2 regions of the Rhizobium sp. CBN3 genome follow, and region 1 is predicted to be linked to the other one. Evidence: riboswitches for the same ligand, from Rfam matches in the RefSeq annotation. Region 1 holds a riboswitch; the other holds the start of a gene.
What was found. Region 1 has a riboswitch for thiamine pyrophosphate ahead of thiM (hydroxyethylthiazole kinase). Riboswitches for the same ligand answer to the same signal wherever they lie in the genome.
Positions count from the first base shown of each region.

Region 2: it holds a riboswitch for thiamine pyrophosphate, as region 1 does, so the genes downstream of both, QWJ46_RS09170 (ABC transporter permease) here and thiM (hydroxyethylthiazole kinase) in region 1, are expected to answer to the same signal.

Region 1 covers NZ_JAULSE010000002.1:520,913-532,687, reverse strand. The annotation lists gene QWJ46_RS05255 (ABC transporter ATP-binding protein) at 1-1,321, opposite strand, end outside; gene QWJ46_RS05250 (aminotransferase class V-fold PLP-dependent enzyme) at 1,356-2,552, opposite strand; gene QWJ46_RS05245 (RidA family protein) at 2,687-3,199, opposite strand; gene QWJ46_RS05240 (ABC transporter permease) at 3,262-4,131, opposite strand; gene QWJ46_RS05235 (ABC transporter permease) at 4,131-5,072, opposite strand; gene QWJ46_RS05230 (ABC transporter substrate-binding protein) at 5,156-6,682, opposite strand; gene QWJ46_RS05225 (DUF1349 domain-containing protein) at 6,901-7,485, shown strand; TPP riboswitch at 7,616-7,712, shown strand; gene thiM (hydroxyethylthiazole kinase) at 7,757-8,560, shown strand; gene thiE (thiamine phosphate synthase) at 8,557-9,192, shown strand; gene thiD (bifunctional hydroxymethylpyrimidine kinase/phosphomethylpyrimidine kinase) at 9,189-9,998, shown strand; gene QWJ46_RS05205 (GNAT family N-acetyltransferase) at 10,455-10,934, shown strand; gene QWJ46_RS05200 (glycoside hydrolase family 3 N-terminal domain-containing protein) at 10,959-11,775, shown strand, end outside.
Region 2 covers NZ_JAULSE010000004.1:277,693-289,467, forward strand. The annotation lists gene atpD (F0F1 ATP synthase subunit beta) at 1-246, shown strand, start outside; gene QWJ46_RS09135 (hypothetical protein) at 246-485, shown strand; gene QWJ46_RS09140 (F0F1 ATP synthase subunit epsilon) at 485-889, shown strand; gene QWJ46_RS09145 (hypothetical protein) at 1,027-1,191, opposite strand; gene QWJ46_RS09150 (sugar transferase) at 1,249-1,986, opposite strand; gene QWJ46_RS09155 (acyltransferase) at 2,154-3,374, opposite strand; gene QWJ46_RS09160 (ABC transporter substrate-binding protein) at 3,462-4,472, opposite strand; gene QWJ46_RS09165 (ABC transporter ATP-binding protein) at 4,540-5,352, opposite strand; gene QWJ46_RS09170 (ABC transporter permease) at 5,349-6,155, opposite strand; TPP riboswitch at 6,316-6,429, opposite strand; gene soxR (redox-sensitive transcriptional activator SoxR) at 6,763-7,233, shown strand; gene QWJ46_RS09180 (SDR family NAD(P)-dependent oxidoreductase) at 7,357-8,127, shown strand; gene QWJ46_RS09185 (helix-turn-helix transcriptional regulator) at 8,231-8,572, shown strand; gene QWJ46_RS09190 (LysR family transcriptional regulator) at 8,651-9,544, shown strand; gene QWJ46_RS09195 (formate dehydrogenase subunit gamma) at 9,679-10,158, shown strand; gene QWJ46_RS09200 (NADH-quinone oxidoreductase subunit NuoF) at 10,155-11,711, shown strand.

The sequences.
Region 1 (11,775 bases):
CGGCGGCGACCTCCTTTGCCTGTTTCGCATTGCCCATCCTATGCTCGAGATAGGGTTCGGCGATCGCAGCACCGACCGTCATACGCGGATTGAGGCTGGCGAAGGGATCCTGGAAGATCATCTGCACGGATTTGCGCATTTCGCGCAGCTCCTTCCTGTCGAGGCCGAGCACCTCCCTGCCCTCGACGAGCACCGAACCGGCCTGCGGCTCGATCAGGCGCATGATCGCCCGCCCTGTCGTCGATTTGCCGCAGCCGGATTCACCGACAAGCGACAGCGTCTCGCCGGCATGGAGATCGAAAGAGACGTTTTCGACCGCGTGCACGCGGCTCGTCAGCCGCCCGAACAGGCCGGAATGGATGTCGAAGCGCTTGGTGAGGTTCTTCACCTGCAGAACCGGCGTCACGGCCACCGTATCAGCTGCCTCGGCGGGAATATCCGATTCGCCCGTCGCCGTGTTGACCACGGGAAAACGCAGCGGCCTCCGCCGACCCTGCATCGAGCCGAGCACCGGCACGGCTGACAGCAGCGCCCTTGTGTAGGGATGTCCTCCGCGGTGAAAGATATCGGCAGTGGCGCCGCTTTCGACCTGTTCGCCGCGATACATCACCACGGTCCTGTCGGCGATCTCGGCGACGACGCCCATGTCGTGGGTGATGAAGAGAACCGAGGTTCCCTCCTCCTCCTGCAGCATCTTGATGAGATCGAGGATCTGCCCCTGGATCGTCACGTCGAGTGCCGTCGTCGGCTCGTCGGCGATCAGCAGTTTCGGCCGGCTGGCAAGCGCCATGGCGATCATCACCCGCTGGCGCATGCCGCCGGAGAAGCGATGCGGATATTCGTCGAAGCGCGAGGCGGCCGAGGGGATGCGGACCTTCTCCAAGAGCCTGATCGTATCGGCCTTGGCGTCGGCCCGGCTCATATCGGAATGGCAAAGCAGCGCTTCGGAGATCTGATCGCCGATGGTGAAGAGCGGATTGAGCGAGGTCATCGGCTCCTGGAAGATCATCGCGACTTCGTTGCCGCGCACCTGCCGCATGGCCTGTTCGGGCAAGGCAAGCAGATCGCGGCCGCCGAGCATGACGCGGCCTTCGATGCGGCTCGTTTCCGCCTGCAACAGCCGCATGATCGACAGAGACGTCACGCTCTTGCCGGAGCCGGATTCGCCGACGATCGCCACGGTCTCACCGGGCGCGACGGTGAAGGAGACATCGCGCACGACCGGTTTCCAGGCGCCGTCGACCAGGAAGGATGTGGTCAGCCCGTCGACGGAAAGAACGGGGCTCAATGTCTCGATCGGCTGGGCTTGGGCGTTGGCCATGTCGGCTCCTCTTGCGGCGGATGAGAACGGCGGATCAATCCGGCCAGCGCAGCAATCCTTCGAAGCGGTGCCTGCTGCGGTTTTCGATCGGGGTTGCGATGATCTCGTTGGAGGCCCGCGCCTTGTCGAGCTCCTCAGCAAGCCGGTTTGCGACGATCACCTCCTGGCCCGGATGCAGGTTGCACGGATCGAGATAGAAATAGCGGTGCTCGACCTCGTGATCGCGCACGATGATCGGCGGATTGCCCCTCGCCAGCCCATCGGCCAGATCCCAGGCGGTGATGTGCGCCTCTTCGGGATCGACGATGAGGCGCAGCCGGTCGAGCGGATTGTTGGTCGGGTCGGGTTCGATCAGCGCGGTAACGCCGGGACGACCATCGAGAGTCTTCTTCCAGAGATTGAGATAACCGGTCTCGCGTTCCCGGATGCCGGCATGATCGCGGCTTTCCCAGGCTTCCAGCGCCGCCATCACTCCGAAAATGCTCTCCTTGCCGACCTTCATGCCGCGGCCGATGCCCATATTCTGCAGGAAGGCATGGCGCACCAGATCCTTGCTGCCGGCGACGATGCCCGAGGTCGGGCCGCCGAGAAATTTGTGGCCGGAATAAAGCGCGATATCGGCCCCCTGCTCCAGGAAAATCCTGAGGTCATATTCCGAGGCCGCATCGACGATGACGGGCACGCCCTTGGCATGGGCGATCTCGACGAATTCCTTGAGGTTCAGAAGACCATAATCGACGACATGATGGGAAACGACATAGACGGCAGCCGCCGTCTTGTCGGTAATCGCCCTTTCCATGTGGAAACGGTGCGTCGAGGTCGCCTGGCCGATCAGCACCACCTTGCCGCCGGCAAGCCGGATCGCCTGGTCGACGGGCGCACCATAGCTCACCACATGGCCCATCTGCACCAGCACTTCGTTCTTCTCAGGTACGGCGTCCGGCAGTTTTTCGATCGCAAGCAGGTTATCGCCGGTGATTGCTCCGGCGACGGCGAGTGAAATGCCGGCCGAGCAGGAGGCGGTGACGAAGCCTGCCTCGCCACCGGTCAGCCGGGCGATGACTCTGCTCGCCTTGCGCTGCAGGTCGTTGATCTCGACGAAGTGCGGCAGGATCGACGCCATCGCGGCGATCGCCTCGGGAACGACGATCGAAGCGCCAAGGCTGGTCATCGTGCCGGACACATTGATGACGGGACGAAGGCCGAGCGAAGGTCTGATATCATCGGGCATGAATATCTCCGGAAGTCTGGGGCGAAGGGCAGAACATGGCGCGGTCATCCGGCAGTGTCGAGGAGCCGGAGGAAGGAGGCGGGTTAAAATAGAAAAAGCTCATCCGAAGACCACTCCAAAGATGAAACATCTCGTCAGGCATGCAAGGCGACGATCGCCTCGATCTCGACGGTGATGTTGCCGGGCAGCGAGCCGAAGCCGACAGCCGAGCGGGCATGTTCGCCGGCCGCTCCGAAGACGGCGATCAACAGATCCGAGCAGCCGTTGATGACGCTCGGATGGTCCTCGAACTCGGGTACGGCGTTGACCATGCCGAGCAGCTTGACCACCCGCCTGACGCGCGAGAGATCGCCGAGCGCCTCATGCATGACGGCAAGCAGATTGATGCCGGTCAGCCGCGCATGCCGGTAAGCCTCCTCGACATTGACGCCGCCGCCGACCTTGCCGGCATGCAGGAAGCCATCGGCCTCGCGTGGCCCTTGGCCGGAAAGATAGAGCATGTTGCCTTCTATCACATGCGTCACGAAATTGGCGATCGGTGGCGGTGGTGGCGGCAGCGTTATGCCGAGAGCGGCTAACCGTTGGTAAGGCGAGTTCTCGACCTTGCCGGCGGCGGCGGGGAACTGATTCACGCGAACTCCTGTCATGCAAATTTGAATTGGCGAATTTCGATTGGCGGATTTGGATTGGCCGACCGCTGGTCGACGGATTAAAGGTCCTTGCGCAGTCGCGGGTCGAGCATGTCCCTCAGGCCGTCACCGACCATCTGCAGTGACAGCACCGAGAGAACGATCGCCACGCCGGGGAAAAGCGTCATCCAGTCGGCCTGGCCGATATATTGCCGGCCGGCGGCGATCATCGTTCCCCAGGTCGGGACGTCGGGGCTGACGCCGAGACCGAGGAAAGAGAGACCAGCTTCGGCAAGCATCGCGCTGGCAAAGAGGAAGGTGGCTTGCACCAGGATCGGCGACAGCAAATTGCGCAGCACGTGCCGCGTCATGATGTGGAAGGTTGAAATCCCAAGCGCCCTCGCCGCCTCGACATAGGGAAGCTCGCGAATGACAAGCGTCGAGGCGCGGACGATACGCGCAAGGCGCGGCGCATAGACGATCGACAACGCGATGATGACGGTCGTCAAGGACGGGCCGAGGGCGGCGACGAGGGCGATGGCAAGCAGGATATCCGGGAAGGCCATCATCGCATCGATCAGCCGGGCGATCGGTGTATCGAGCTTGTGGAAGAAGCCCGCAAGCAGGCCGAGCGTGACGCCGATAGCGGCCGACAAGGCGACGACGGCGGCGCCAACGAGCAGCGACAGGCGGCCGGCGAAAATCGTGCGCGAGAAGACGTCACGGCCGAACTCGTCCGTGCCGAAGAAGAAGGTGCCGCTCGGCGGCTTCAGCCGGTTGACGATGGAAAGCTTCGATGGCGAAAAGGGCGCAACCACAGGCGCGAAGGCCGCCAGCAGCACGAAGATGGTCAGGATCAGCAGGCCGAAAGCCACCGTCCTGCGCTTCATCAGGCGGCGGACGAATTTGCTGCCTTCGCTTTCTGCGGGTTTGATTGCGATATCGGCCATCAGTAGCGCACCCTCGGATCGACGAGCAGGTAGAGCATGTCGATTGCAAAATTGATCAGCACGTAGAGCGCGGCGATGACGAGCAGCGCCCCCTGGATGACGGGATAATCGCGGCGCAGCACCGCCGAAACGACGAGATTGCCGACACCCGGCAGGCCGAAGACGGTTTCGGTGACGACGGCGCCCGAAATCAGCACCGCCGCCGTCAGGCCGAGCACCGTCAGGATCGGGATCAGCGCATTCTTCAACGCGTGCTTGAGGATGACCTTGCGCTCGATCAGCCCCTTGGCGCGCGCCGTGCGGATATAATCGTCGCCGAGCACATCGAGCATCGAGGCGCGGGTGAAGCGCAAGATCAGCGCCGAAGAGACGATGCCGAGCGCAAAGGCCGGCAGCGTCAGATGATACATCCGGTCGATGAAGGTCGAGCCCGGGCCGCCATAACCGGAGACCGGGAAGAGATTGAGCCTGACGGCAAAGAACTGCATGAGAATGAGGCCGAGCCAGAAGCTTGGAATGCTGGCGGCGAACATGGCGAGCGTCGTTGCCGCCTGATCAATGAAGGAACCGCGCCGATAGGCGGCATAGATGCCGATCGGCAGGGCGATGATGCTGGCGATGGCAAGCGAGAACAGCGTCAGGAAGAAGGTCGGCTCGGCCCGGTCGATGAGCGCCGATGTGACCGGCATGTTGAGGAAGATCGACTGTCCGAGATCGCCCTTCAGCAGCTGGCCGATGTAATAGAGATATTGCAGCCCGAGCGACTGATCGAGGCCGAGCCGGGCCCTGAGGTCGGCAATATCCTGCGTCGTCGCATCCGGCCCGAGCATGACTGCGGCCGGATCACCCGGCGTCACGCGCACGATGACGAAGACGATGGTGACGACCAGAAACATCACGACGATCATGCCGAATAGGCGCTGGAGGATGTAGCGTATCATGAATGCCGGCCTTCAAGCCCTTGCAGATGCGGCAGAAAAGAAAACCGGTACCCGTCCTGGAGGACCGGTACCGGCGGTGATGCTTACTTCTTGATCGAGGCGTTCCAGAAATACGGCCACGGAGCCGGATCGACGCCTTCGAGCTTGACCGATTTTGCCGAGACGGCGTTGAAATCGCCGATCTTCATGAAGGGCGCGTCGGCATAGACGGCCTTCTGAACATCGGCCCAGAGCGCGACGCGCTTCTTCGGATCGACCTCGGAGGTGAAGGCATCGACGGCCGCCTTGCGGGCCGGCGTGTCCCACCAGCCGGGCGAACTCGTCGAGAGCGACCCGATGAGCGCCGGCTCGGGAAGGAAGGGGCTGTGGGTGATGTAGATATCCCAGAGCTTCGGATCGGTGCGGCGCTGCGTCAGCGTCGCCCAGTCCACCACCTGCATATCGACGGTGAAGCCGGCAAGCTTCAGATATTCGGCGGCGACCTGCGCCATCTTGTAGTGGAACTCGTATTGACGGCTGGTCAGGATGCGGATCGGCTCGCCATTGTATCCCGCCTTCTTGGCGGCAGCCGCCGCCCCTTCCGGATCGGCGACATTATAGGCGCCCTCGACGCCGGCATCGGTCGACCAGGCAAAGGTCTTGGGATAGATGGCGCCATCGAGCGCATAGAAATCCTTGCTGCCGAAGGCGGCCGCCAGCATGTCTTCCATGCTGAGCGCTTGGCGGATCGCCTTGCGAACTTCGACATTTCCGGCAACACCTTCCTTCGTGTTGAAGACGAAGACCGGATAACCGAAGGGCTTCAGCATCACCGGCTGCGAGGCCGTCGAAGCCTTCAGCTTGTCGTAGGATTCGACCGGGATCGAGTCGACATAATCATACTGACCCGAGATGGCGGCCTCGACCCGGGTGTTCGGATCCGGTACCGGCACGAAGCGGATTTCATCGAGATATTGATGACGGGCGCCGCCATAACCATTGCTGTCGCCCTCGCGGGACTTATAGCCGTCGAAGCGGACGAGCTGGATATACTGGTCGGCCTTGCGCTCCTTCAGCATATAGGGACCGGTGCCGATGAATTCCTTCATCGGCTCGTCCTGCTTTTCGGAAGGGATGATGATCGCCGCCGAATTGTTGAAGGCGAGCAACGAGGTCAGCGGCGCATAGGGCTGTTTCAGCGTGATGGTGACCGTCGAAGCATCGCCAGCCGTGATCTTGTCGATGAAGCCGGCCACCTGCTTGCCGCGCGAGGCGATCTTCATCCAGCGGCTAAGCGAGGCGACGACATCCTCCGAGGTCATGTCTGTATTGTCGTGGAACTTGATGCCGGTCCTGAGCTTGATCGTATAGGTTTTGCCGTCGGCGCTGATCTCGGGCAAGCTCTCAGCCAGAAGCGGCGTGACGTTCCAGCTCTTGTCGAAAGTGTAGAGCGTTTCGAAAATATGCTGCGTGACGATGCCGACGAGATCGGCCGTCGACGACATCGGATCGAGCGTCGGCGGCTCGCCGATGGTGGCGACATTGATGACGCCGCCCTTCTCCTGGGCAAGGAGGGTCGAAGGCAGGGCGACAAGCGCGGTGCCGAGCAGGAATGCGACTAGTGTTTTCATGTGAGGGCTCCCGATTCAGTTCCACAATTATGTAATTCATCTTTTTGTTACAGAATAAGAGTTGGAACTATCGTGTCAAGCCGAAGCCGCGGATTATGTCCGCGACAGAGGCCGGAAGCACAACATCGCCGGCCGAGACTGGTCGCCTGCGCGAAGGTCGCGCATTATGCCGATATGAAGAATCGGCAGCGTCAGGACGTCAATAAAGGGAGGATCGAATGAGCATCGACTTCAACCAGGGACGATGGCTGAATGAGCCGGCCAGCTGGCACGCCGACGGAACCGGCCTGACGATGACGACAGGCGAGAAGACCGATTTCTGGCGCGAAACCTATTACGGCTTCGCCCGCGACAGCGGCCACTTCCTCGCCTTCCCCACCGGCGACAGCTTTACCGCACAGATCCGCGTCGAGGGCGAATTCCGCACGCTCTACGACCAGGCCGGCCTGATGGTCCGCATCGACGAGAAACGCTGGGTAAAGACCGGCGTCGAATTCACCGACGGCGAAGCCTTCCTCAGCACCGTCGTCACCGACGGCCGGTCCGACTGGTCGGTATCGCAGCCCTTCAAGGAACTCGAGGATTTCCGCATCCGCGTCACCGTCGCCAATGGCGCCATGCGCATCCAGGCCTCCCGCGACGGCCGCCGCTGGCCACTATTGCGGCTGGCGCCCTTCCAGGCTGCTGACCGCTACGAGGTTGGGCCGGCTGCCTGCACGCCGGAGCGTAGTGGGCTGATTGTGCGGTTTTCGGAGTTTTCGATTGCGGATGCGATTACGACGGAGCTTCATGATTTGAATTAGCCGGATGCGATCGGGATAGCATACCCGGAAGCACAAGCAGCGACGTTCAAGCCTAATGCGCTGCCGCAAGGAGTACCGGACATTCATTTTCGGAGTGACAGCCGCGCCCTTCTCTGCGAAAAAGAGCACGATTGAGAGACAGGGGCGTTCGTCGAAAGACGGGCTGAGAAGAACCCTTCGAACCTGAACCGGATAATGCCGGCGGAGGGAGTCGCTCGGGGCCTCGCCGTGAGAGGCGCCCCCCGCGCCGCCCCCGCCTGAAAGGGGCGCCATGCAAAGCAAGATCACGTCGGGAGCCATGCTGAAGGCGATGCGCGAAAAGCCGCCGCTCGTCCAGTGCATCACCAATTATGTCGCCATGAACATCGCGGCCAATGTTCTGCTTGCGTCGGGTGCTTCGCCCGCCATGGTGCATGCCGCTGAAGAAGCCGGTGAATTCGCCGGCATCGCGAATGCATTGACCATCAACATCGGCACGCTTTCGACGCAATGGATCGAAGGCATGCAGACGGCGGCGAAGGCCGCCAACGCAGCCGGCAAGCCATGGGTGCTCGATCCGGTCGCGCATTACGCGACGGCCTTCCGCCGCGCAGCGGTCGCCGATCTCCTGGCGCTCAAGCCGACGATCATCCGCGGCAACGCGTCCGAGATCATCGCGGTTGCCGGCGGAGAGAGCCGCGGTCAGGGCGTCGACAGCCGCGACCCGGTCGAACAGGCGGAGGATTCGGCACGGCGGCTGGCGGAGCGGCAGCAAGCCATCGTTGCCGTCACCGGCGCGGTGGATTTCGTCACCGACGGGAAAAGAGCCGTGCGCGTTGCGGGCGGATCGGCCCTGATGCCGCAGGTCACCGCGCTCGGTTGCTCGCTTACCTGCCTCGTCGGCGCCTTTGCCGCGACCGCGCCCGAGGATATCTTCGGCGCGACTGTCGCCGCGCTTGCGACCTTCGCCGTCGCCGGCGAAGATGCGGCGCTGGGTGCCGCCGGCCCGGGCTCCTTCTCCTGGCGCTTCCTCGATGCGCTGGCTGCGATCGACGCCGAAACGCTCGATGCCAGGGCAAGGGTATCGGTCGCATGAAGCACTTCGACCTTTCGCTCTATCTCGTTCTCGATCCCGATCTCTGCGCCGAGATCGGCATGATCGAGACCGCGCGCCTTGCCGTTGCCGGCGGCGCGACGATGGTGCAACTGCGCGACAAACATGCGGGCACGACCAGAATGATCGAGACCGGCCGAGCCTTGAAACAGGCGCTTGCGGGAACCGGCGCGCTGCTTATCGTCAATGACGATGTCGAGGCGGCGATCGCCATCGGCGCGGACGGCCTGCATATTGGCCAGGAGGACATGGATGCGCGCACGGCACGGACGATGATCGGCTCGGACATGATCCTCGGCCTCTCGGTCGAGACCGCCCAGCTTGCCGGCGCCGTCGATCCCCGTCTCGTCGATTATACCGGCGTCGGACCGGTCTTTGCGACACCGACCAAGGCCGACCACAAGCAGCCGATCGGTTTCGATGGCCTTGCGATGCTGGTGAAATCCTCACCGGTGCCGTCGGTCGCCATCGGCGGCCTCAAGGCCGAGCATGTGGCGCAGGTGTTCACAGCCGGCGCCAGGGGGCTTGCCGTCGTCTCCGCCATCTGCGGCACGCCAGACCCAGAGGCGGCCACGCGCCGCATCGCCGCAAACATCCGAAAGGTCCGCCCATGATCCGCAATGTTCTCTCCATCGCCGGCTCCGATCCATCCGGCGGCGCCGGCATCCAGGCCGATCTCAAGGCTTTTTCCGCCCGCGGCGTCTATGGCATGGCGGTGCTGACGGCGCTGACGGCACAGAACACGCAAGGCGTCAGCGGCGTGCATCTGGTGCCGCCGCAATTCGTCGCCGACCAGATCAATGCCGTCTTTGCCGATGTACGCGTCGACGCCGTCAAGATCGGCATGATCGCCAATGCCGGGATTGCGGAGGCCGTCGCCGCAGCCCTTACTGACCGGCGCCGCATTCCCATCGTCATCGATCCCGTCATGATCGCCAAGGGGGGCGCTGCCCTGCTCGCGCCGGAGGCGGTGGACGTGTTGACCCGCCGGTTGCTGCCGCTCGCAACGCTTCTGACCCCGAACCTGCCCGAAGCCGCGGCCCTGTTGCACCAGCCGGTTGCGACCAGTCGCGATGAGATGGCGGCCCAGGCCGAACAGTTGCGCGCGCTCGGTCCCGCTGCCGTTCTGGTCAAGGGCGGCCATCTCGACAGCAACGAAAGCCCGGACGTGCTTGCCACGGCCGACGGCCTGCACTGGTTCGAAGCCCGACGCGTGCCGACAAAAAACACCCATGGCACAGGCTGCACGCTCTCCAGCGCGCTGGCGGCCGAGCTCGCCAAAGGCGCCTCGGCGCAACAGGCGGTCGCCATCGCGAAGGATTATCTCGCTGATGCAGTCGCGGCCGCCGGAAAGCTCAGCGTCGGCTCCGGCCACGGTCCGGTGCAGCATTTCCACGCGCTTTGGAAAGACGGCGACTGAAGGTTCGTTAGGCGGGCATTTGCGAGGCACTAAGATCACATTCGGCCCCTGACATCGCCGTTGCCACTCCTCGGGCTGCCGCCGCCGACCGGGCCGAGCCACCATCCAAGCCCCCTCCCCAACCCCTCCCCACAAGGGGGAGGGGCTTGAATGCCGCACCCATTGTTTTCCATTTCGCCGTCTCATCCGCAGAGGCTGATGTCTGCTGCAGTTGGCGCGGCGCGTTAGCCCCTCCCCCTTGTGGGGAGGGGTTGGGGACGGGTCTTTTCAGACGAAAGAGACTTTGTCAGCGCCTTGAAACGTTCGGCGCCCGCCCTGCGTTGAAGCCCGCGTCACCGCAACAGACGGTTCCTAATCGAATTCAAAAACCTTGTTGACAAGTGTCGTTATATGGCCAAGTCTATAACACTAAAAGGGGATACATTCCGCAATAACGGAATACCGGGAGGATGACAGGTGCCAGACCTGCTTGTAAGCTTATATTCCACTGAGCTCGCTGACCTGAAGCAGAAAGCCGATCATGTCGGCGTCTCCATCCGTCCGGCTCTTCCTCCGGAACTGCACCTCATCGTCAACTGGGTTCGCGAACAATTCAGCGAGAACTGGGCGAGCGAGGTTTCCGTCGCCTTCTCCCGCCAGCCCGTCGCCTGTCTGATCGCCGTCGAAGGCGGCAAGCTGCTCGGCTTTGCCTGTTACGACACGACGGCCCGCGGCTTCTTCGGCCCGACCGGCGTCGGTCCTGAAGCGCGCGGCAAGGGTATCGGGCTCGCGCTGTTTTCCGCCTGCCTGCAGACCATGAAAACAACAGGCCACGCCTATGCCTTCATCGGCGATGCCGGCCCCGTCGATTTCTACGCCAGGACGGCGGGCGCAATCGTCATCCCCGCCCCCGACAGGGGTATTTACGAAGGCCTGCTGAGAAGCGCGCCGAAATGACCATCTGATCCCGGAGCTCCAGAATTGTCCTCGACCCCGCTCGCCCTTTTCGTCGGCCTTCCCCACCCCACGATTTCGGATGATGAATTCGCTCTCTTCCGCGAGACCAATCCGCTCGGCCTCTTCGTCGGCCGGCGCAATCAGCGCGAGCCGGAGCAGACGAAACGGTTGATCGAACGCTTCCGCGAAGCCGTCGGCCGTGACGATGCGCCCGTCTTCACCGATCAGGAAGGCGGCCGCGTCCAGCATCTCGACGCCGGTCCCTGGCCGCTCTTCCGCAGCTTCGGCCAGTTCGCCGAGCTTGCTCACCGCGATTTCGATCTCGGCAAAAAAGCACTGCGCCTGTCCTCTCAGGCCATGGGCGCGATGATGACGGAACTCGGTCTTTCGAGCGGCTGCTCGCCCGTTCTCGATCTCGTCTTCGAGACGACGAGCGCGGTCATCGGCGCCCGCTCCTTCGGCCCCGATCCGGATGTCATCGCCGCCCTCGGCCGCGAGGTCGTCGACGGACTGCTCGAGACCAGCAACATGCCCGTCATGAAGCACATTCCCGGCCATGGCCGCGCGACTCTCGACTCCCACAAGGAGCGCCCGGTGGTCGACGCCAGCCGCCAGACGCTCATCGCCACCGATTTCAAGCCTTTCCTGGCGTTGAAGGATACGCCCTGGGCCATGGTCGCCCATGTCGTTTATTCGGCCTACGACGCCGAGCTGCCGGCGTCGATCTCGCCTGTCATGCACGACGTGATCCGCAACGACATGGGCTATGACGGCGTGCTGATCTCCGACTGCATTTTCATGGAGTCGCTCTCGGGCACGCTGCCGGAGCGCGTTGCCCAAG
Region 2 (11,775 bases), on a different contig from region 1:
CTGTCGGAAGAGGACAAGATTGCCGTCGCCCGCGCCCGCAAAATCGAGCGCTTCCTGTCGCAGCCGTTCTTCGTCGCAGAAGTCTTCACCGGTTCGCCGGGCAAGCTGGTTGCTCTCGAAGACACGATCAAGGGCTTCAAGGGCCTCGTCAACGGCGAATACGACAATCTGCCGGAAGCCGCCTTCTACATGGTCGGTTCGATGGACGAAGCTATCGAGAAGGCCAAGAAGCTCGCTGCTGCTTGATGAGCGACGCTCAGGACGAGATATTCTGCTGCGACTCCCTCAAAGGGGTCGTGGCGGAACTTCCGGAACCGGCCGCGCCGACTGTCTATCGTGCCGATAACGGCGTGCTGATGATGGTCGTCGGACTGGTTCAGACCGAGGAGGGCCTCGGATATCTCGACCAGGCCATACTGCACTGCCCGTTCTGCGGGACAAAATTGCAAGATGCAAAAGCCATAGCCGAGAAGGTAAGTCACTGATGGCTGACAATTTCAACTTTGAGCTCGTTTCGCCGGAGCGTCTGCTGCTGTCGGAGATGGTGACGGAGGTCGTCGTTCCCGCGACCGAGGGCGAGATGACCGTCATGGCGAACCACGCGCCGACGATGACGACGATCAAGCCGGGCGTGGTGAGCGTGCGTTCGGCGTCCGGCAAGAAGCAGGACTACGTGGTGTTCGGCGGTTTTGCTGATATTCTGCCGACGGGTTGCACACTGCTGGCCGAATCCGCCGTTCCGGTCGAGGAACTCCATAAGGACGAGCTGACCCGCCGCATCGAGGCTGCCCGCAAGGAGCTTGAACATGCCGAGCTGAACGAGCATAAGTCGAAGCTCGAGCACTTCATCATGGAACTGACGCATCTTCGCGGCATCGTCCAGGATTGATCACACCGACAGCATCACTGAAAGGCGGCCCTCGAAGGCCGCTTTTTTTGTTTTTGCCGTCTTCGAGCGAAGATCGAAGCCACATCATCGAAGAGCTTGAAAGAAAGAGTGGGCGTTCAAAGCCGCTTTTGCCCGGCTTATAACGGAAAAGCCACACTTGCAGCGCCGTCCGCCCCCAAGGCGCGCAAAGGCGCTGCGGCCCTTAATAAACCCATAGTGTTTTTCTGATTTGGGTCGATGTGCTGAAGCACGTCGCGATCTTTCAGATTCGCTTGTCGTGCTTCAGCGCCTTGTTTTGCCATGTCGTTTTCGTGGCCGCACATCTTTGCGCGCCATGCTTTGAACCGGGTAGACTCTCACTAGAAGCCGGTGCCGCCGCGCAACTCGATGACCAGCGTCTTGAACAGAATTTTCAGGTCGAGCAGCAGGCTGAAATTCCTGACATAATAGATATCGCAGGCGATGCGAGCCCGGGCTTGCAGCGGGCGCGCCGTCGGTCCGCGCCAGCCGCGTGTCTGCGCGAGGCCGGTGATGCCGGGGCGCATGATGTGGCGATGGTGGTAGTTCGGCACCAATTCTTCGTAGAGCCTGCCGGCTGCGCGCATGTTGATGGCATGACAGCGCGGACCGACCAGTGACATGTCGCCCCTGAGGACGTTCAGAAGCTGCGGCAGCTCATCAATGTTGGTCCTGCGGAGCAGAGCGCCGATGCCGGTCACCCGTCTGTCGCCCTTGACGGTCTGCTGGATGCCGCTGGGATCGCAAGCGTCGGTGTGCATCGAGCGGAACTTGAAGACGGTGATCTTCCGGCCGTTCAGGCCCCAACGGATCTGACGGAAGAATACGGGGCCACCATCGTCGAGTTTGATGAAAAGAGCGATTGCCAGGAAAAGCGGCGCCAGCACGAGGAGAGCGCTGGCCGACATGACGATGTCGATCAGCCGCTTTACCGCCAATCGCAGAGCGGCCTTTCTGTCGGAATCGAAAAAGCTCTCCGGCTGGCGAATGTTGGAGTTCGCTACAACCAGGGTCCGGATTTTGTTCTGACGCTGAGACGAATCGAAGCGTGAACTTATCTTCGAAGTAAAAGCATTCATTACTCAAAGCCCAGAAGTTTAGATGCGATACTGAACAGCGGGGAGACAGATACATGCTTACGTATGGTTTGTCATCGTTATAAATAAGAAATCGCTAAGCATAAAGACGCCAAAAATGGGAGTATTTCGCGTTAACCTTAATGCCTCTAGTTGAGTGGTGTTCGAAATTATACTTCTAAAGGAGTAGCCCGATTACGCGGGCGCGATGTCAGGCGGTTACCCAAATCGATTACCGGTCGTTCCAACAGATAATAACTGAGGCTTGCCACCAGAAGAACCAGCGCCGCCGTCAGTGTGCAGGATTGCAGCCAACCGGTGACCACATTCTCCGAGGAGGCCCCGAACGAGCCGGGGGCGAGTCTCTGAATCAATGTCAGGATGATCTCCTGCCAGATATAAATGCCGAAGGAGATCTTGGCGACGTAGCGGACAGGAGCGTTATCAAGCAGCCTGCCCAGACGCTGCGAATGGCTGAGTGAAATCAGCGCTGTTGCGACCGCCAGTGGAAAGACCGGAAATCCATAGGGGATGTCAAGCCAGCCGTAACCTTCGGGCGAGCCGCCGGGGGATATGAGAAGGCGGTAACCGGCAATCGCAAGGGCGAGGAGTGCCGCGGCGTCGAACCAGGGGGAGCGTCTTGCGGGCAACATCACTTCGATGCCCGCGGCAAGCGCGCCGAGCGCGAAGACGGCAAAGAAGCCGATCGGATTATAGTTGGGCATCCATTCCTTCGCCCCACCCTGAAGGCCATTTGCCCAGCCGCGCCCGATATCGTCGAGCGCAAAGAGCCTCAGGATCGTCAGATGGGCAAGAAGGACGACGGCAATGAAGCAGAGCCAGGCGGCGCGGGCGAAGAACGGACGTTGCCGCAGCAGCGGCAAGCGAAACAGCAGGAAAAAGCCGACCGGCAGGAGCACATAGCTGGTCACCTCGAAGGGAATGGACCAGAGCGGCCCATCGGCTTCGACGGGAAAAAACGTGCGCCAATGCCACTGGCTCATGAACAGCAGTCCCGAGACGTAGCGGACGACGAGTTCCGGCGTCAGCGGCAGGGCAAGCAGCGTCAGGCTGAGGACGAAGCTGACGCTGGCGGCGAACCAGAAGCCCGGAGCGATGCGCGCCAACCTGCGGATGGCGTAGTGCCCAAGGCTCGGCACGGCGCCGCCGGCGTCGAGAGCATGCCAGAAGGGGCGGGCAAGCAGAAAGCCGCTGAGCACGAAGAAGATGGCGACGCCGAAATTGCCGAAGCGGAGGACGTTTGCCGTCGGCGCCAATTCATCCGGAATTCTGCGCATATCCAGCCGGAGCGCGAGATGATGAGCGAGCACCAACAAGCAGGCCATCGCGCGCAGAAAGTCGGCTCCGGCCAGTCTGTTCTGTGCTCGCATGTCGTTCCCCGCCCTGCCCGATTCGGCTCAAACCGCCCAGGCTCGAAGCATTGCCGCGGAAGACCGCCTCGGCAAGGCCGGGCGGGCTCAGCCGAGGAGTTCGTTGGTGTAATAGGTGGAAAAGTCCGGCTTCTCCTTGAGCACGACGCCATTCGCATCGACGAGGATGCCGTTCTCGACCAGGAAGCCGCCGATGGCATCGGCCTTTGCCGGGTCAAGGGTGCCGATCACGCCGGTTTCGGATCTCAGGAAATGGCCTTCGATCAACGCCTTCTGAGATGCTTTTACCAGTTCCGTGTTCATCAGCGCACCGTTGCTTCCTGATATCAGCAGGTCGCAGGCTTCGTCGGGATGGTCGATGGAGTAGACATAGCCTTGACGTGTGGCCTGGATGAAGGCGCGCGCGTGTTCTCGACTGGCCGAGAGATAGGCGTCGCTGGAAACGATGACCGTCGTCTGCTCGTCGGGAATGCCGTAATCGGAATAGTGGAAGCGGCTGATCTTCCGGTTTTCCAGCTCGGCGGCGATGCCCTCCCAGGTGTAGATCTCCAGCGTGAAGTCGATCGAGCCATTGTCCAGCGCCTCATAGGCGGAGGTGCCGAGGGTGACGGTCTTGACGTCGCCCTTGCCGCCGTCGTTGCGGATCATCGCCGAGACCAGCGCGCTCTCCCAAGTGCCGCCGAAGCCGCCATAGGTCTTGCCGTCGAGATCTCTAGGGCTCTTGATGTCGTCGCGTCCGCCCTTGAAGATCAAGCGGGCGGTTTCCGTCTGGACGACGCCGTAGACCATCTTCACGTCACCGCCGCCAGCCCGCTGCGTGAGGGCCTCGATCTCGCTGCTGATGCCGAAGTCGGCGACCCCGTTCGACACCAGCGTGCCGGCGCTGGTGTCGGTAAAGGGTAGAATTTCGACGTCGAGGCCGGCGGCCGTGTAGAAGCCCTTCGCCTTGGCGACATAGATGCCGATATGGTTGGTGTTGGGCGTCCAGTCGAGCGCGATACGAACCTTTGCGGGGGCCGATTGGGCGAAGGCGGCGCGGCCGGCGAGGCTTGTTGCAATGGCGGCGAGGATCGTCTGGCGACGAGTGAGAAGCGGCATGGTGACCTCCTCAGGTCTTGAGAGCATGGCGCCGAAAAGTGTGAGCGTTTTCGCACGACATCAGGCTCTAACTCTTTAAATTGGAACAGGATTCGGACTTCAGGCCGGCCGGCCTAAAATCATCCTGTTCTTGCGGATGAAGCAGGGTTTGCAGGATTTCGGTCTCGATTGCCTGGGCCGCGGGTGAACCGAGATCGGCGATGCTTCTCGGGCGGGGCAGGGGAACGCGGAATTCGCGGATGACACGGGCCGGACGGGCAGACAGCACGTAGATCCGGTCGGAGAGGAAAACGGCCTCGCGAACATCGTGGGTGATCAGCAGCGCCGTCCAGCGATGTTCGGTCCACATGCCTTGCAGCCACTCCTGGATCTGCGTGCGGGTCAGCGCATCGAGCGCGCCGAAAGGCTCGTCGAGCAGCAGCATGTCCTGCTTCTGGATGACGGTGCGCAGCAGCGCAGCACGTTGGCGCATGCCGCCGGAAAGAGAGGCGGGGTAGTGATGCTCGAAGCCGGCGAGGCCGAACCGCTCGAAAAGGGGCGCGACAGCGGCGCGGGCCGCCCGACGGCCCATGCCCTTCACTTCCAGGCCGAGCGCGGCATTGTCGATGATCCGGCGCCAGGGCATCAGCGCATCACGTTGCGGCATGAAGGCAAAGGAATGCGGCGTCTGTTCCAGCGCTGCACCGTTGAAAAGCATGGCGCCGGAATCCGGCCGCAGCGCCTGTGTCAGCAGTCTCAGCACGGTCGATTTTCCGGAGCCGGATGGGCCGACGATCGATACGAACTCGCCGTTTGCGACGGTGAGTGAAATGTCGCTCAGAACCTTCATGCCTTCGAAGGACTTCGAGATGTTGCGCAGCTCAAGCATCTGACCGGTCATCGGCGCCGCTCCTGGGATGGCTGCCAGGGCATGACGAAATGCTGGATAACCAGCGTCAGCGCAAAGAGGCAGAGCGTCAACAGAGCGCTGACGATCACGGCGGCGAGCACGAGATCGGGACGGAAATTGTTCTTGGCGTTGAGGATGTAGATGCCGAGGCCGCTTGCTGCGCCGGCATATTCGGCAAAGATTGCGCCGACGACGGCATAGGTGATCGAGATTCGGAGGCCGGCGAAGAAATAGGGCAGCGACGAGGGAAACCGCGCCAGGCGGAAAATGCGCCAGCGGCTCGCCTTCATCGAATTCAAGAGCTCGGCAATGTCGCGATCGGTCGCCTCGTAACCCTGAAGCAGGGCAACGAGCAGCGGGAAGAAGGTGACGAGCGCCACCAGCAATATCTTGGGCACGAGGCCGAAACCGAACCAGAGAACGACGAGGGGTGCGATCGCCACCAGCGGCAAAGTCTGGCTGGCGATGAAGATCGGCAGCAGTGCCCGGCGCATGAAGGGCATGAAATCCATCAGGATCGAAGAGGCGAAGGCGAAGGCGAGCGACAGGGCGAAACCGCCGAGTGTCGCGCCGAGCGTCGGCCAAGTGTTTGATATCAGCCCCTCTCGGTTCAGCCAGCCCTGGACAAGGATGCGCGAAGGCGCCGGCAGGATGGACGGTTTGATGCCGGAAAGATCGACATAGAGTTCCCATGCCGCCAGAAAGGCAAAACCTGCGAGCAAGGCGGGCATTGCCCGGTACACGGCGAGACAGAGCGTCGCAAGACGCGAATCCGATGAGCGTGGCGATGTCATCGGCGTTCGATTTCAGGCTTTCGTCGGGCCGTTCGCGCAAACCTGTCGAGGGCATCGGTCTCGATGCCCAGCCTGCCGCGATTGGGGGCGATTGCCTTGACGGCATCGATAGGGATGCCGGCGGAATTGCCGGATGTCGGGTAGAGTGACACTTGCGCGCCGGAATGCATTTGGACCTCGCTCCGCTGGCATTACCCAGATCAGCTTAGAAGGGTCCGGAAGCTTGCGCCTCGCATCTCAGCCCCGGCGACACGGAGCTCCCCTGTTATTTCGGCGAAAACTATCATCGGGGTTTTCTTGCCGCAACCGCAAAATTGCAAAGCCGTCCGGCCGGTCGGGACGGGGCGCAGATGAAAAAACACCCGGACGGAGGTCCTGTCCGGGTGTTTTCCGAGGTTCCGTACCTGCCGGGAACGGAACCCGAGCGCTCGCCTCTCGGCGGCTATATCGGCGAGGGCGATCGGTACGGGGGCGGACGAGCGCCGATGCCATCATTCCAGCTTGTATCGGCCGGATACTCTCGCTGTCGCTTCTTCCTGCGCCTCGCGCTTTACGGCCGCGGGAGCAGGGGTTATAAAACCTCAACTAATATTGAGGTCAATAGGCGATGAATAGGATTTCTGCAGCGCCGCTCGGCAGGCTTCTGACGGTCGGCGAAGTGGCGCAACGCAGTGGCCTTGCCGTCTCGGCGCTGCATTTCTATGAGGCCAAGGGGCTGATCTCGAGTATCCGCACGCGCGGCAACCAGCGGCGCTACGGACGCGATGTGCTTCGCCGGCTCGGCATCATCAAGGTGGCGCAACGTGTCGGCATTCCACTTTCGGAAATCCAGTCGGCATTTGCCTCCCTGCCGCAGGGACGCACGCCGACGATTGCCGACTGGCAGACGCTGTCGGCGCGCTGGAAGGATGAACTCGACACGCGAATCAGACGGCTGAGCCTACTGCGAGACCGCCTGACCGGCTGCATCGGCTGCGGCTGCCTGTCGATCGAAAGCTGTCCGTTGCGCAATCCCTTCGATCGGCTCGGCGAGGAAGGGCCAGGCGCACGGCTGCTGGAAAGCGAAATCGAAGTGTGAGCTTTCATGGAAAAGCTCTAACCTCTCTGGGAAAGATGATGCGTCCTTTCTTTCGGCCGGCGCGCTCATATGTTAAGGGCGAATGGCGCAACAGGCGGCTTTGTCCGCGAGGAGGACGGCTTCGTGTTCCATCCGAGACTATTCGAAAATCGCAATGTCATCGTGACTGGCGCCGGGCGGGGCATTGGCCTCGAAGTGGCCCGGCAGTTCCTAGACTGCGGTGCGAAGGTGATCGTCCATACCGGACGCAAGCCAGGACGCGACCTGCCGGATTTTCTGCTGACGGCTGAATCCGAAAGGCGGGCGCTGCTGCTGCACGCCGATTTCACCGCCGCTGGCGGCGCTGCGCAATTTGCCGAAAATGCGCTCGCTTTCTTCGAGAAGGTGCATGTGCTCGTCAATAACGCCGGCACCATGCTCGGCCGTTTTCCTGCTGCCACACTGACCGACGCAGATTATGAGGCGATCGTGCGTTTGAACCAGACGTCGGTGGTGGCGCTGACGCGTGCGCTGCTGCCTGCCTTGAAGGCGGCGGAAGGTGCTGCCATCGTCAACACCGTTTCAATTTCCGCGCTGACCGGCGGCAGTCCCGGTTCTTCGATCTATTCCGCCGCGAAAGCCTTCGTTTCCACCTATTCCAAGGCGCTTGCCCGCGAGCTCGCGCCGGATGGCATCCGCGTCAATTGTGTCTCGCCCGGAACGATCGAGACGGATTTCCATGAGCGCTATTCCTCCCGCGAAAAGCTGGAGCAGACGAGAAAGTCTATTCCCTTGCAGCGGCTGGGCACAGCGGAGGACTGCGCTCCGGCCTATCTGTTCCTGGCGGCACCCTCCCTCTCCGGATACATTACCGGCCAGGTCCTCGAGATCAATGGCGGCCAGCTTATTTGCTGATTTAGTTAGACCTTTTTTGACATTTCATCACTTTTGGCAAATTCGCGTGTGCGAATATGCTATTGTGCTGATCTGCCTTTTCGCTCCCCTTCCGAGATGTCGAATGCCATTGCCCAAGCCCGAACCGGGAATGTCCGGTCAGGAACTGCACAAACTCGCTGGAAACGCTCGTGAGGCGAGCGATCTGCTGAAGGCGCTGGCGCACCAGACCCGACTTCTGATTCTTTGCATACTCGCGAATGAGGAGCGGACGGTCGGTGAAATCGAAAACATCCTCGGCATTCAGCAGGCAATGGTCTCGCAGCAGCTCGCGCGTTTGAGGCTCGAAGGCCTCGTCAATACGCGCCGTCAGGGCAGGCTGGTCTATTACCGTATCGGCAATACGAGCGTGCTTGCCTTCCTCGAATCGCTGTTCGATCTTTTTCCGGCTGCAGAAAACAATTAGTACCCGCCCTTGCGGAGCACGGTTGCTGCGTCGAAGATAGGCTGATCCGGATGATTTCGCGCCGGATCGGGAGACCGGATGATCGACAAGCTGGAATTTTTCATTGCCCTTGCCAACGAAAAGCATTTCGGCCGCGCCGCCGAGGAGTGCGGGATCTCGCAGCCGACACTCTCGGCCGCCATCCGGCAGCTTGAAGATCAACTTGGCGTCATGCTGGTGCAGCGCGGCTCGCGGTTTCAGGGGCTGACGCCGGAGGGGCAGCGGGTGCTTGAATGGGCGCGGCGCATCGTCGGCGACGCCCGCACCATGCGCGAGGAAATGCGCGCCGCCCGCCGTGGTCTTTCCGGCCACATCCGCCTCGCTGCCATTCCGACCGCGCTCGCCATGCTTTCGCGCATCACTTCGCCCTTTCAGGAACGACATCCCGGCGTGACCTTCTCGATCGTCTCGCGGAACTCGCTGCAGGTGCTGAGCATGCTGGAAAATCTCGAAATCGACGCCGGCATCACCTACCTCGAAAACGAACCGCTTGGCCGCGTTACGACCGTGCCCCTCTATGCCGAGCGCTACAATCTGATTACGGCCGCAGGCAGCCCGCTGTCCGATCGCGACAACGTGACTTGGCGGGAAGTCGGCGATCTTCGGCTTTGTCTATTGACGGCCGACATGCAGAACCGCCGCATCATCAACCGGCATCTGACGGAAGCCGGCGCCACGGTGCATCCGACGCTCGAATCCAATTCGATGATCGTGCTGTTCTCGCATGTCAGGACCGGACGCTGGGCAAGTATCATGCCGCGCAACGTCGCGAAATCCTTTGGTTTTCCCGTGGAAATCCGCATGATTCCGATCGTCGAGCCTGAGGCGCATCATCTGGTCGGTCTTGTCGCGCCTTATCGCGAGCCCTTCACCCCGCTCGTTTCGGCCCTGCTGCACGAAGCGAGAGTGCTCGTGCGGGATGAGGAGCTTTGATAGAAAAAACCTATCAATCCACGAGATAGCTTTATTGATCGTCATCGGCATCCCTGAGATGTTGTCGGCACGATGGCGCTCGGCTGGGGAGGCCTGCCATCCCGAAACGAGCAAGCCGCCGGGAGGGCTGCCTGATGACCATTCATATCGCCGCAGGCGATATCGCAGCGCGTACACGGACCATCGTCGCCGACCTTCGCTTCCTTGAAGGACCGCTGCTTCCCATTCTGCACGAGGTTCAGCGAGAATTCGGTTATGTGCCGCAGGAAGCCCTGCCTGTGATTGCGGAGGAACTGAACCTCTCGCGCGCCGAAGTGCACGGGGTGATGACATTCTATCACGATTATCGCGACCATCCCGCTGGCCGGCATGTGCTGAAGCTCTGTCGTGCCGAGGCCTGTCAGTCGACGGGCGGCGACGCGCTGGCTGACCGCGTCAAGGCGCTGCTCGGCATCGATTTTCATCAGACGACGCTCGACGGCGCCGTGACGCTGGAGCCGGTCTATTGTCTCGGCCTTTGTGCCTGCGCCCCGTCGGCGATGCTCGACGGCGAGGTTTATGGCCGGCTCGACGATCAGCTGGTGGCGGAACTCGTTGCGGAGGCACGTCGATGACAGTCAGGATTTATGTTCCGCGCGATGCCGCTGCGCTGGCGCTCGGGGCCGAAAAGGTGGCAAAGGCGATTGCCCAGGAGATCGCCGCCCGCGGCTTCGATGCAGAGATCGTGCGCAACGGCTCGCGCGGAATGTTCTGGCTGGAACCGCTGGTCGAAGTCGAGATCGCCGGCAAGCGCATCGGCTACGGGCCGGTGAAGGCAAAGGATGTGCCTGCTCTGTTCGACGCCGGAATGATGAACGGCGGCGGTCACCCGCTCTGTCTCGGGGAGGTTGAAGTCCTCCCGTTCCTGAAGGAACAGACCCGCCTGACCTTCGCCCGCTGTGGCATCACCGACCCGCTTTCGCTTGGCGATTATGAGGCGCATGGCGGCCTTGCCGGTCTTCGCCGCGCCGTTTCGATGACACCTGCCGAAATCGTCAAGGAAGTCACCGATTCCGGCCTGCGCGGACGCGGCGGTGCCGGTTTTCCCACCGGCATCAAGTGGAAGACCGTTCTCGATGCCAGCGGCGAACGCAAATATATCGTCTGCAACGCCGATGAGGGCGACAGCGGCACCTTTGCCGACAGGATGATCATGGAGGGCGATCCCCTCGTGTTGATCGAGGGCATGGCGATTGCAGGGCTTGCGACCGGCGCCACGAAGGGGTTCGTCTACACCCGTTCGGAATATCCGCATGCGATCGCGGTGATGAGCGAGGCCATCGGCCTCGCCCGACAGGCCGGCATTCTCGGCCCGTCGATGCTTGGCTCGGGCCGCGCCTTCGATATCGAGGTGCGCACCGGCGCCGGCGCCTATGTCTGCGGTGAGGAAACGGCCCTCTTGAACAGTCTCGAAGGCAAGCGCGGCATCGTGCGCGCCAAACCGCCGCTGCCGGCGCATAAAGGTCTGTTCGACTGTCCGACCGTCATCAACAATGTGATCTCACTGGCCTCGGTACCCGTCATCCTGGAAAAGGGCGCCGCCTTCTACCGCGATTTCGGCATGGGCCGCTCGCGCGGCACCATCCCGCTGCAGATCGCCGGCAATGTCAGATATGGCGGCCTCTATGAGACCGCCTTCGGTCTTTCGCTCGGCGAGATCGTCGACAGGATCGGCGGCGGCACGAGGACCGGCCGGCCGGTCAAGGCGGTTCAGGTCGGCGGGCCGCTCGGCGCCTATTTCCCGCGGGCGCTGTTCGATACGCCTTTCGACTACGAGGCCTTCGCCGCCAAGGATGGGCTGATCGGCCACGCCGGCATCGTCGTCTTCGACGACACGGCCGACATGCTGAAGCAGGCGCGTTTCGCCATGGAATTCTGTGCCGTCGAAAGCTGCGGCAAATGCACGCCCTGCCGCATCGGTTCGACGCGCGGCGTCGAAACGGTCGACAAGATCGCGCGCGGCATTGAGCCGGATAAGAACCGTGTGTTGCTTGGCGATCTCTGCAACACCATGAAATTCGGGTCGCTCTGCGCGCTCGGCGGCTTCACGCCCTATCCGGTAATGAGCGCCATGACGCATTTCCCGGAAGATTTTTCGCCGGCGCCGGTCGTGGAGGCGGCTGAGTGATGGTTTTTTATTCGAAGTTGCCCCTCACCCTAACCCTCTCCCCGCCTGCGGGGAGAGGGGACGT